DNA from 3 places in the Vibrio sp. TBV020 genome. Region 2 is predicted to be linked to each of the others. Evidence: riboswitches for the same ligand, from Rfam matches in the RefSeq annotation. Region 2 holds a riboswitch; each other region holds the start of a gene.
What was found. Region 2 has a riboswitch for thiamine pyrophosphate ahead of thiB (thiamine ABC transporter substrate binding subunit). Riboswitches for the same ligand answer to the same signal wherever they lie in the genome.
Positions count from the first base shown of each region.

Region 1: it holds a riboswitch for thiamine pyrophosphate, as region 2 does, so the genes downstream of both, thiD (bifunctional hydroxymethylpyrimidine kinase/phosphomethylpyrimidine kinase) here and thiB (thiamine ABC transporter substrate binding subunit) in region 2, are expected to answer to the same signal.
Region 3: it holds a riboswitch for thiamine pyrophosphate, as region 2 does, so the genes downstream of both, thiC (phosphomethylpyrimidine synthase ThiC) here and thiB (thiamine ABC transporter substrate binding subunit) in region 2, are expected to answer to the same signal.

Region 1 is NZ_JBEEAQ010000001.1:1,001,744-1,005,981, reverse strand. It holds gene AAFX28_RS04240 (ABC transporter permease) at 1-396, opposite strand, end outside; gene AAFX28_RS04235 (ABC transporter ATP-binding protein) at 389-1,141, opposite strand; gene thiD (bifunctional hydroxymethylpyrimidine kinase/phosphomethylpyrimidine kinase) at 1,131-1,961, opposite strand; TPP riboswitch at 2,063-2,172, opposite strand; gene AAFX28_RS04225 (LysR family transcriptional regulator) at 2,325-3,215, shown strand; gene AAFX28_RS04220 (VCBS domain-containing protein) at 3,226-4,238, opposite strand, start outside.
Region 2 is NZ_JBEEAQ010000003.1:3,147,806-3,152,043, forward strand. It holds gene thiP (thiamine/thiamine pyrophosphate ABC transporter permease ThiP) at 1-1,409, opposite strand, end outside; gene thiB (thiamine ABC transporter substrate binding subunit) at 1,419-2,426, opposite strand; TPP riboswitch at 2,479-2,599, opposite strand; gene AAFX28_RS22395 (flavin prenyltransferase UbiX) at 2,674-3,300, opposite strand; gene mpl (UDP-N-acetylmuramate:L-alanyl-gamma-D-glutamyl-meso-diaminopimelate ligase) at 3,313-4,238, opposite strand, start outside.
Region 3 is NZ_JBEEAQ010000003.1:156,792-161,029, forward strand. It holds gene AAFX28_RS08610 (thiamine phosphate synthase) at 1-824, opposite strand, end outside; gene thiC (phosphomethylpyrimidine synthase ThiC) at 824-2,764, opposite strand; TPP riboswitch at 2,915-3,013, opposite strand; gene crcB (fluoride efflux transporter CrcB) at 3,083-3,466, opposite strand; gene AAFX28_RS08625 (multicopper oxidase domain-containing protein) at 3,579-4,238, opposite strand, start outside.

The DNA of each region.
Region 1 (4,238 bases), on a different contig from region 2:
ACCAAGCCAAAGCATGAGCACAGGTGCAATCGCAAACACAGGAATAGCCTGGCTCGCGATCAAGATAGGCAGAAGCCAACGCTTAAGAGGTTTAAACAGCAGCATTTGCAACGCGAAGAACAACCCCATTGATAGACCCAATAGCAACCCAAGTACAATCTCTTGACCTGTCACTAATGTATGCTTCATCAAAACATCAAAGCGTGTAAACAACCGGCTAAGTACTTCCATTGGTGACGGTAAGATAAAACTAGGCATATCGAAAACCATCACCACGGCTTGCCACAAACCCAAAATCATTAGCAGCGATAGTACACCTCGAAAAAGAGAGTGATTGGTTAACGGCTTTATGTTTGAGCTCGGTTTAGTCACATTTAAGTCGGTGAGATTATTCATAGTCCAGCTCCAAGCTCTGTAAAATCGTTTGTTGCAACGCAGCGCATTCACCATCGATAACTCTTGGTGGCAAAGTGGATGGCACTGCTAACGATTGAGCTTTCGCAGGCGAGCCTTGCAATAAGTAAAGCGTGTGCGCGAGTCGAATCGCCTCTTGAGGATCGTGAGTAATCAAAATCACAGTTTTATCTTTAAGCAATGAAGCTGACAGGGTTTGTAACTTATAACGAGTGACCGCATCGAGCGCTGAAAAAGGCTCATCCATTAATACAACGGGTTTGTCTTGCATCAGAGTTCTCGCCAGCGCGACGCGTTGTCTCATCCCACCCGATAGTTGTGAAGGCATCGCCTTTGCATAGCCAGCTAAGCCGACCTGCTCAAGTAACGTTAACGCTCGCTCACGTTCACCCATAGTTTGCTGGGTAGAGAATTTACGGCTTAATAGAACGTTATCCACAACGTTTAGCCAAGGAAGTAACAGATCTTGCTGTGCCATATACGCAATTTGATCATCTAAATCATCGCCACGGCTTAACGAAATCAACCCTCCCACCTCAACCTTATCGTCAAGTAAACCCGCGAGATAGCGAAGTAATGTCGTTTTACCACTACCACTTCGGCCAAGTAAGCACGTCCACTCCCCTTGAGGAATCGACATGTTTAGCCCTGACAATGTCGGTGAATCACTATCAAGATACTTTAAATACGCAGCTCGCAGTTCAATGCCTATCGCATCAGCGCACATTGGTGTGGCCACAAAAGAAGTGGTGCACAGGCCCATGACCCTGGCCGACATCCAATAAGTCAGCATGTGCAATTGCTTGGGATATGTATTGCTTGCCTAGATAGACCGCTTTATGAAGGCAATTGCCTTGAGCAAGGTAAGAAGCAATCGCAGAAGAAAGCGTACAACCTGTACCGTGAGTGTTCTTGGTTTGTACACGTTTAGCGCTCAACAACTCACTGTTATCGGCTGAGATCAGTAGGTCATTGCTGTTTTCGTCTTTCTCTAAATGGCCTCCTTTAAGCAACACTGCTTTAGCACCAAGAGCGCGAAGAGACTCAATCATCGCTCCCATTTGGTCTTCGTCCTGCGGCACATCGCCACCAATTAAAGCAGCACCTTCAGGCAAGTTAGGAGTAATGAGATCAGCAAGAGGCAGCAGCTCTTGCTTTAAAGTTGATATGGCACTTTGTTCAAGTAATAAGTCGCCGCTTGTTGCGACCATGACTGGATCAACAACAAGATGTTTAGGTTGATATTGACGGATTTTATCAGCGACAACTTTGATGATTTGAGAATCCGCCAACATACCAACTTTAACAGCGGCTACGTTGAGATCAGTAAATACAGCATCCAGCTGACTAGAGATATGCTCTAACGGAATTGGGTGAATCGCGCTCACGCCTTGGGTGTTTTGAGATGTGATTGCCGTGATTACCGAGCAAGCATAACTGCCTGTGGCGGACATCGCTTTGATATCCGCTTGAATACCAGCACCACCGCCGCTATCAGAGCCTGCAATGGTTAATACGATTGGAGTTGTGTCTTGTGAATGTGGCATTGTTGCTCCTACTACAAGACGTACAGGAACTCTCGGCCACGACAAGAAAGGATCAGGAAGATATGATCATTTTATCGGATACGAGTGCACTCAACCAATAAGGTGAGATGCGCATAGTTCCCTACGTCAGTGCTAACTGAATCAGGTTCAACGGGTCTCGCTATGCGATCTCAGCCCTTTCCAAATTGGTTAGGCTCCCCGACTATTTCCCGCTGATGATAACAATAAAATTAAAGGAATTGCATCATTTGCTCTGAAAAATCCGTGTTCAATCATTTAAATGGAGACGTGGAGCCTTCTCTTTCTCAATCTTTTGTTATGGTTTAAACTCATCAGGATAAATTTTTCTTATGAGCAACAACTATGTTGAACCCTACCTGGTTAAAAACCTTCGTTACCCTTATCGATACTGGTCATTTTACTAAAACAGCTGACAAGCTTTTTATGACTCAGCCGGGCGTAAGTCAGCATATCAAGAAGTTAGAACAAGCTTGCGGCCATCCACTGATCAGAAGACATAACAAGAGCTTTGAAATTACAGAGGCAGGTAAAACCGTCTATGACTATGCGAGCCAATTAGAAACCCAACAGACACAAATGCTACTGTCATTGAATCAAGATGACCCGTGCACTGGTAGCGTGTCTCTTTCTTGTTCTGGTTCTTTGGCACTCTTGCTCTACCCTCACCTCCTCGATTTACAATGTAAATGCCCGAAACTGATTACTCATTTAGAAGCCGCACCACACCATAAGATACTGGCAGAAGTGATTTCTGGGGATGTTGATTTAGGTATTGTGACTCATGAACCATCCGACCCGCGTATAGAGTCTGAGAAGTTTGGGCAAGAACCTCTTTGCTTGATGTTGCCTAAATCTGTGGCAACAAAGAGCCTAAGTGAAGAGAAGCTAAAACAGATTGGTTTGATCCGCCACCCAGATTCTGAGCACTACTTAACGCTCTATTTTTCACGCTGTGGTGAACCAGAATTGACAGCGATGAACATTCACCAACTACCCATCAAAGGGTACGTGAACCAACTCAACCAGATTCTACTTCCTGTTGCGAAAGGCCATGGGTTTACGATATTGCCGAAGAGTGCATTAGACACTTTTCCTTTAAGAGATGACATTGCAATTTACCAACCAAAGCGAGAAGTGATCGAGACACTTTATTTATTAACTAAGCGTCATCGACAACTTCCTGCACGTTTTGAAACGGTTAAAGAGGTAATTCGAGAGCAACTGAGTAGCTAGACAATCGTATTTAGCTGTCGGTTTGAATGACTTTCAACTGCTCCACCAGCGCAGTAACTATGGCGTCGTCGGTGGCCCCCGTACCTAAGCCTAGTTCACTGTAGCCCATATCATTGATCTTGATATTGGTTTGTCCGCCGTTTTCATCGGTGACTTCTAACAAAGTGTGTGCGTCGTCGTTAGGGTCATTGATATCATCAATCACAGTTGCATCGATATGAGCAAACAGATCATTCATGTTCGGTGCATCTGGCAGTAAGTCTGACAAATCGATGATGTCATCACTGACTGAAAAGTCCGCTAAGGTGTCTTGTGTTGGATTCAACGCTGTGCCTGCATTCTCACTCAGCATGACAAAGGTATCTTCGCCCAGCCCGCCTAATAAGATGTCATCACTTGCGCTGCCAGTTAAGGTATCGTCCCCTTCATGCCCATAGGTTTGAGAGATTGTGATCGCTTGTTCGCTGAATAAGGTACTCAGCAGCTCAGCTTGAGTCATACTCGAAGTATCTTCACTGGTCAGTTCGCTAATTAATACATCTTGTAAAGTAATGGTTTGAACCAAATTTTGATTGTTATCGAACAAGCTAATTTGTGTATCAGTTCCAACCTCATCGATGTTCACTTGCTGCGCTACTGCGACTGATTGCCAAACATCGTTAGCATTGACGAAGCCTGATAGATCAATGATATCTTCACCAGCATCAAAATCTTTCACGTAATCGGTACCTGGCTGCGCCGATGTACCAACCGTAGAGTCACTCCAAGCGAAGCGGTCTGCTTGCCCTGCATCAGAACCGTCATTTGGACCGCCCCACAACCATTCATCAGCGCTGCTTGCTTGTAGCAAGTCATAACCAACACCACCTTGTTGAGCTGCATTACCAATCACAGTAATCGCTATGACTTGCTGCGTAGTTTTTACGCCATCCGACACTTCAACAATAAACTCATCCGTGTCCGTGGCACTAGCGACTAAGTCATTGGTTGAGCCAGGAGTGAGTTGATAGTCCCATTCACCAG
Region 2 (4,238 bases):
AAATCACCGATAGCAAACATAAAACTGATCGCGAAAGCATGAGCTAGTGGTTTCTTTAGCGCCTTCCACTCAACCACTTTAAATCGCTGCCAGCCTTTCATGCCTAAACTTGCACACACGTATTGATACTGCTGTTCGATATGGAGCATAGGCTGTGACAAGGTCTGGATGACATAAGGCAGCCCCATTAAAGCATTAACCGCTACCACCACAATAAATGCGAGACTAAACACATCAGTAAAGGAGCGGAGTAGCAAAAATAGTCCTGTAGAAACCACCAAACCCGGCGTCACCAGAATGATGGTACCGATCAATTCAATATGATCAGCACGTTTAACTTTATAATTAAGTCTCAGACGACGGCTGGTAATAAGAATGGCAATACCAGCTAATAAAGCCAGGATACTCGCTAGTGTTGCAACCTTAATCGAAGCCCAAAAAGCGAGCCAAAATCGACTGTCAGTTAAAACATCAATCACTTCTTTGTTTAAGCCGCTCAGCACCACCATAAGTAATGGAGGCAGCACCAGTAACATCGCGCCAACAATCCAACTCCAATCCCAGCATTTTGATAGCAAAGAGTCTTTCGATAAATGGGCTTGGGTTGATTGACTCCCTGCTGTAACCGACATCGGTTTAGCCAACCTTTGAATCGTCAAAGCCATCACACTACACAAAGCCATTTGCCAAATAGCAAGTAATGCACCAGCTTGTAAGTCAAAATCAAACTTAATCGCTTGATAAATTGCTAGCTCAATCGTGGTGGATTTGGGGCCGCCACCTAACGCCATCACAGTAGCGAAACTGGTAAAGCACAGCATAAATACTAAGCCACTCACATGAGGTAATTGTTGACGTAACCGAGGCCACTCCACCCAACGGAACTTATCCCAATGCCCCATCCCTAAATGAGCACACAGTTTATGTTGTTCTTGAGGGATTGAGTCTAATGCTTGCAACAATAACCTTGTCGCATAGGGAAGGTTAAAGAAAACGTGCGCCAATAAGATGCCGTTTAAACCGTAAATAGAAAACGGTAATTTACTGTCTAAAGACTTAAACAGAGTAGCAATCAAACCACTGTTGCCATAAATCGCCAGTAAGCCAAATACGCCCACCAATACAGGTAGTACGAGCGTAGTTGCAAATAACTTTAATAACAGAGCCTTGCCTGGGAAATGTCGGCGAGATAATGCATGTGCGACGGGCAATGCCAGACCAACGCTCAATACAGTTGATAGAAATGATTGGTAAAAGCTAAATTTGGTGACATGACGATAATAAGGATCGCTCCAAACTTGGCTGATATTTAATGTCTCTGCATTCGCCATCAAAGCCACAAGTGCAGAAACAACAAAGGCCGCGATAATCATCGCGACCCATAAACCAATTAAAGGTGTTTTACGCAAAAGAATCCCTTAGAAGGTTAATGCACTTTGCCATTCACGAATCCAAGACTTGCGGCTCTGTGCAACTTCATCGGCACTAAAGCTTAGCGCTTGGCTAGGAACAGTCAGAGTTTCAAAACCTTTAGGTAGCTCGACATTCGTCACTGGGTACATCCAGTTACCCGTAGGCATTGCTGATTGGAATTCATCACTTAAGATAAAGCTCATAAATTCATCGGCAAGTTTCTCGTTGCTTGAGCCTTTTACTTTTGCTGCAACTTCCACTTGAGTGTAGTGACCTTCAGCAAAATCTGCCGCTGCGTACTTGGCATCATTTTCAGCAATCAGGTGGTAAGCTGGTGAAGTGGTGTAAGACAGAACTAAATCAGACTCACCTTCTAAGAACATTGAGTAAGCTTCAGACCAACCTTTGGTTACGGTCACTGTCTTTTCCGCCAGTTGCTTCCATGCTTGAGTCGCATTGTCACCATAGACAGATTTCATCCATAGCATCAGACCCTGACCAGGTGTCGAGGTACGAGGATCTTGATAAATAACCTTTAGGTCATCACGAGACTCTACTAACTCTTTCAAACTCTTTGGTGGGTTAGCAAGCGTTTCTTTGTTGTAAACAAATGCAAAATAACCGAAATCGTAAGGAACGAACGTCTTGTCATTCCAGCCATTTGGTAGAGTCACAGAGCTAGTATCAACTTTGTGCTCAGCGAGCAAGCCGGTTTGCTTTGCTTCAGCCATCAGGTTGTTGTCTAGACCTAGCACGACATCAGCTTTGCTATTGTCGCCTTCTAAACGTAAGCGGTTAAGAATTGAAACGCCATCGTCTAGCGCGACAAAGTTCACGTCGCAGCCACATTTTTCTTCAAACGCTTTTTCTACGGTTGGACCCGGTCCCCAATCTGCTGCAAAAGAGTCATAGGTGTAAACCGTTAATGTGTTGTCTGCAGCGAAAGCAGAAAATGAAGTTAGTGTCGCAGCCGCTAGAGTGCTGATTGAAAGTGTGCTTAGAGTGGTTTTCACTGCTCGCTCTCTCCTTGTATGAGCGGCACAGGGTTGAGGGAGGTATCTTGGTGATAAATCCAGACTCAATTCCTACGCCAGCATTATCTGGTTCAGGTCCACGGGTCCCAAGCTTAACTTGATCTCAGCTTGATCCAATATAACTTGGGTCAATAGCTCCCCGATGAGTAACCGTCAAATTGTAATATTATTGATACCCAATAGCTATCCCCTAAATAGTTGGAGTTCCGCTAGGCGACAATCAAATTCAAATATGACGGGAATCGTAGCCCCAACGAGGAACTAAACCTTGTTCCACACCAAGATGATCCAAGATGCGCGCAACCATAAAATCGACCAAGTCTTCAATAGACTTAGGTTGATGATAGAAACCAGGCGCTGCTGGCATGATGGTTACTCCCATCTGAGAAAGCTTGTGCATATTCTCTAGGTGCAGCGTTGAAAATGGAGTCTCACGTACAACAAGTAATAACTGTCCACGCTCTTTCATGACGACGTCGGCAGCACGCTCGATAAGGTTGTCTGACATACCATGAGCGATAGCGGCAACGCTACCCGCAGAACATGGACAAACCACCATCTGTTTTGGAGCAGCAGACCCTGAAGCTACAGGAGAGAACCAATCGTCTTTACCACAAACGACTAACTTATCAGGATCGCAATTTAAGTGCTCAATTAGCGCTTGTTTAGCGGCATCAGGGTTACCTGACAGCTTCAAACCATGCTCAGTAGCAAGAACTACTCGCGCGGCTGAAGATATCAATAAATAGACTTGATAGTCTGCTGCTAATAAACACTCCAATAACCTTAGCCCATAAGGTGCTCCAGAAGCTCCGGTGAATGCCAAGGTAATCGCTTTTTGCTGTTTACTCATTTCTATTTCTGGTTACTCGCCTAACTTTTCTAATAACTTGCCGTGAATGCCTTCAAACCCGCCATTGCTCATCACTAGGATATGGCTGCCCGGCTGTGCACGACTAACGATGTTAGCGACTAGCTCGTCAATGTTGCCAGATGCTTGCGCGGGCTGATGACATTGATTTGCAATCTCTTTTACTGACCAGTCAATACTGTCCGGTTGGTAAAGAAATACTTCGTCGGCCTTAGCTAACGAATCAGCCAATGAATCTTTGTGGACACCACGTTTCATAGTGGCACTACGTGGCTCAAGAACAGCGATAACCTTGTCACTGCCGACTTTATTACGCAGACCACCCAAAGTTAGTTCAATGGCTGTCGGGTGGTGAGCAAAATCGTCATAAACCATGACACCATTCACTTCGCCTTTTAATTCTAGACGACGCTTAGTATTGATAAATTTAGCCAATGACTCACAGGCTAAATCCGGTGTAACACCAACATGACGCGCAGCGGCAATCGCCATCAAAGCGTTATCAACATTATGGTCACCAACTAAGTCCCACTTCACGATCCCAACATTTTCACCTTGGAATAGGACTTTAAACTCTGAGCCGTCGGCAATCAGCTTCTCGGCCTGCCAATCCCCTTGTTGACCGCTAAATTCCGTTTCACTCCAACAGCCGCGCTGCAATACATCATCTAAAGCGATATCTTGTTTCGGTGCCAAAATACGACCATTGCCAGGGACAGTTCGAACTAAGTGGTGGAATTGACGCTTAATTGCTTCTAGATCATCAAAAATATCAGCATGATCAAACTCCAAATTATTCATCACTAGCGTTCTTGGATGGTAATGAACGAACTTCGAGCGCTTGTCGAAAAAAGCACTGTCGTATTCATCAGCTTCCACCACAAAAAACATACTTTCGCCTAAGCGCGCTGAGATACCAA
Region 3 (4,238 bases), 3.0 Mb from region 2:
CCCAGCTCAATTGCTCGAATGATCTGTTGTTCTAAGTCAGCTTGTTGTGGATTCTTGATTCGTAATTGAATAGTGTTGATACCTAAAGGCAGCAAACGCTCTATCCAAGCAACATCATCCACTACAGGGTATAACCCTAAACTCTGCTTAGTCAGAGTTGGAAAGCTGACGGTTTCTCCTTGTGCTGACCAGCCAACTTGAATACCCAGTCGTTCATCTTCCAGAACCGGTGTTGGGAAATCATCGAATTGACAAACCCACAAAGTAGATCGTTCATCCTGTAAACTGCCATCCACAAGTGTTTCACGTGAAACATTCCCATGTTGCGTTGTCATTCCTCGAGCAAGTGTTAGTGCGTCTTCAATAGGGAAATCGAGTATTGTCAGCGTTACTACCCAAGCAAGGTGATGCTCTGGCACAAATGTTGTGTTTCGTTGAGACGTAACGGAAAGCGCTCTCACTTCATCGTTAATTGGATGACGCCATATATCAAGTTGAAGCTCTTCGTCCTTTTCACAAGACGCCTGACGATCGACAATACCGATATAAATATTATCCGAAGGCTGGTTTGCACTTTCTTCTACCGATAAACCAGAACGGTAATAAAGCGTCAGTAAGCTCTCAGGATCAGAGTCATACCCATCAATGAGGTCGGTAGTTAAATATGTAATCTGTTGGTCGCGAACAAGCTGAATAGATTGAGTTGGGCTCACACCCAACTCAATGTCTTCAATGCTAAAACCCTGTTCTTTCGCCAACAACAAACATTGTTGAACTAAGCCTGTTAATTCAATCAATGATGACGGAATAAGGATTTTGCTCATTAGTCACTTACCTCGGCATGTGCTGCTGGGTGGTATAACTCAGAGCCCGTTTCTCTGAACTCTTGCGATTTTTTACGCATTCCCTCAAGTGGGTCATCTAGCATCTTGATAGAGATAGCTTGGTCCGCAGCTACTTGTTCAGTGTCTTTCGCGTACTCACGAGCCTCTTGTGAAATCTTCATTGAACAGAACTTTGGTCCACACATTGAACAGAAGTGTGCAACCTTTCCTGACTCTTGAGGTAGAGTTTCATCATGGAAAGCGCGAGCAGTGTCTGGGTCAAGTGACAAGTTGAATTGGTCTTCCCAACGGAATTCGAAACGTGCTTTAGAAAGGGCATTGTCACGAACTTGCGCACCAGGGTGTCCCTTCGCCAGATCAGCGGCATGGGCAGCAAGCTTGTAGGTAATCATGCCTACTTTAACGTCTTCTTTGTTTGGTAAGCCAAGATGCTCTTTTGGTGTTACGTAGCAAAGCATCGCACAGCCATACCAGCCAATCATGGCTGCACCAATACCTGAAGTAATATGGTCGTAGCCAGGCGCAACATCTGTAGTCAGTGGACCAAGCGTGTAGAAAGGCGCTTCATGACAGTGCTCTAGTTGCTCTTCCATGTTCTCTTTGATCATGTGCATTGGAACATGACCAGGGCCTTCGATAATAACCTGTACGTCGTATTCCCACGCAATCTTGGTCAATTCACCAAGAGTACGAAGCTCTGCAAATTGAGCTTCGTCATTTGCATCTGCAACCGAACCAGGACGCAGGCCATCACCGAGAGAAAGAGCCACATCATACTTAGCACAGATTTCACAGATCTCTCGGAAGTGGGTGTATAAGAAACTTTCTTGGTGATGCGCTAAACACCATTTCGCGATGATAGAACCGCCGCGAGAAACGATGCCAGTAACGCGTTTTGCTGTCATTGGGACATAGCGAAGTAGTAATCCAGCATGGATAGTGAAGTAATCCACACCCTGCTCTGCTTGCTCAATCAGAGTATCTCGCATTACTTCCCAGTTAAGGTTCTCCGCAACGCCATTCACTTTCTCAAGCGCTTGATACATTGGTACGGTACCGATCGGCACTGGACTATTACGTAGGATCCACTCACGGGTTTCGTGGATGTTACGCCCAGTAGAGAGATCCATAACAGTATCGCCACCCCAGCGTGTCGCCCACACTAGTTTCTCAACTTCTTCCTCAATAGAAGACGTAACCGATGAGTTACCGATATTGGCGTTCACCTTAACCAAAAAGTTGCGTCCAATGATCATTGGTTCGGATTCTGGGTGGTTGATATTAGAAGGAATAATCGCGCGACCTTCAGCGACTTCTTTACGCACAAACTCGGCGGTAATGTCTTTAGGAAGATTTGCTCCGAAGCTTTGACCCGGGTGTTGTTGATTCAGCACTTCATCACGGTATTGAGCACGCCCCATATTTTCACGCAGGGCAATGTATTCCATTTCTGGGGTAATAATGCCTTTACGAGCGTAGTGTAACTGGGTAACACACTGGCCATCTTTAGCACGTCGAATACGTGGTAGATTACCGTAACGAAGATCGTCTAGCGTCTCGTCTTCTAAGCGTTCCTTGGTGTATACCGAGCTCACCTCGTTAAGTAACTCAGTATCAGCACGCTCTTCAATCCACCCTTCTCTGAGCTTAGGTAAGCCACTGTAAAGGTCTATGGTGTGTTCTGGGTCTGTGTATACACCTGAAGTATCATAAACGCGTACTGGCTCGTTAGGTTCGAAAATAGGCGCTTCTTTTGTACCCCCGATAAGGCTGTCAGCGAGTGATATTTCGCGCATCGGTACGCGAATATCTGAGCGTGAGCCTTCTACATAAACCTTACTTGAGTTTGGGTACGGATGTACCGAGAGTGTATCAATGAACTGTTTTGCTTCCAGTCTCGCTTGCTTGCGATTCGACATAGCATTTTTCCTTGCTTTGTTATTCTTAGATAAAAAGTATTTGGATAAAAATGCTTGGCGGAAAGATGCGACAAGAGGTATCGATATACCACAGCTACAAAGGCTATAACCAGTATCGATTAAGAATAGAAAACCTGTAGAAAACAGGTCTAGATATCTTCTCTTGTTCCCTTCGCAGATATTAATCTGATCAGGTTCAACGGATCCCGAATTAACGGTCTCAGCCTTAAGGCACTCCGACAAGTAAAGCGAGTATATAAAATCAGCTTGGGTAAACCAAGTCGACTTACATAAATATTGGTAGTTTTTTGAACAACCTTAGCTTTTAATTAACAGTTGAAAGCCAATCCATGCAGCAGAGATACTAAGCACGACATTGAGAAGTACATTCAGTCCCATCTTAAAAAACGCACCTTGCTGCATAAGAAGAACATTATCCATTGAGAATGTTGAAAAGGTTGTCAGTGCTCCAAGGAAGCCCAGTCCTATGATTTGGCGCCAAGGTTCAGTAGCTAACATCTCGTTCTCGAATGCAGCAATAAGAAGACCCATGATAAAAGAGCCAACAACGTTTACTGTTAACGTTCCATATGGAAATCCACGCCCCAATAAAAGTGCACACATCTCTGCTACCAAATACCGAGAGCACGCACCAAAGGCTCCACCAATAGCAATGAAACCCAAAATAGAAAGCTGTCCCATCATTTACTCCAATTGAAATCTTGCTACATTTTAGCGGCGAAAAGTCATTTTTGACTCACTTAAATCAATAAATAGCCTAATAAAGTACAAGAAAATTTAAAAGTTACAGGTGTCACTTAACTTCAATATAACCCATCAGGCCAGTTTTCATATGTTCAATGACATGGCAGTGGTACATCCAACGCCCAAGGTTATCAGCAACAAATGCGGCTTTGGCACTGCCGTTTTTACCAAGCAGAACCGTATCTGTATGAAAAGGTTCTGCCACCCTCTTACCATCCAACTCAAGTACAGTGAAAGTATGACCATGAATATGAATTGGATGATGGTACTGAGTAACATTCTTTAGGTTAAATATATAAGTTTTACCGTACTGAAGTGTAGCTAGCGGTGCTGGAATATTGTCCTTACTCATCCCTTCCCATGCTCGCTTGTTAGTTAACCAGAATTTAGGCATCGATTTACCATCTTTTCCGATAGGACTAATTGCTCCCTCCCACTCGAAAACAAAATCAATAGACTCAGCATTGATAAGATCAAGATCTGGTACCGGGTTGAGCGGAAGCAAAGGGATCGCTTGGCGATCATCTAGATCGGAAGCGATCACATCAAATGAACACAATGGGAAGGGGAATCTTCCTTTCATTTGACGCACGTGAACACGTGCTCCTTCACTAGGAGCAATAAAAGCAATATCAACCCTCATTCCAGGCCCAATCTTATGCTGAGTAAGCTTATAAGGCGTTTTTATTGGGTTTCCATCAATAGCTAC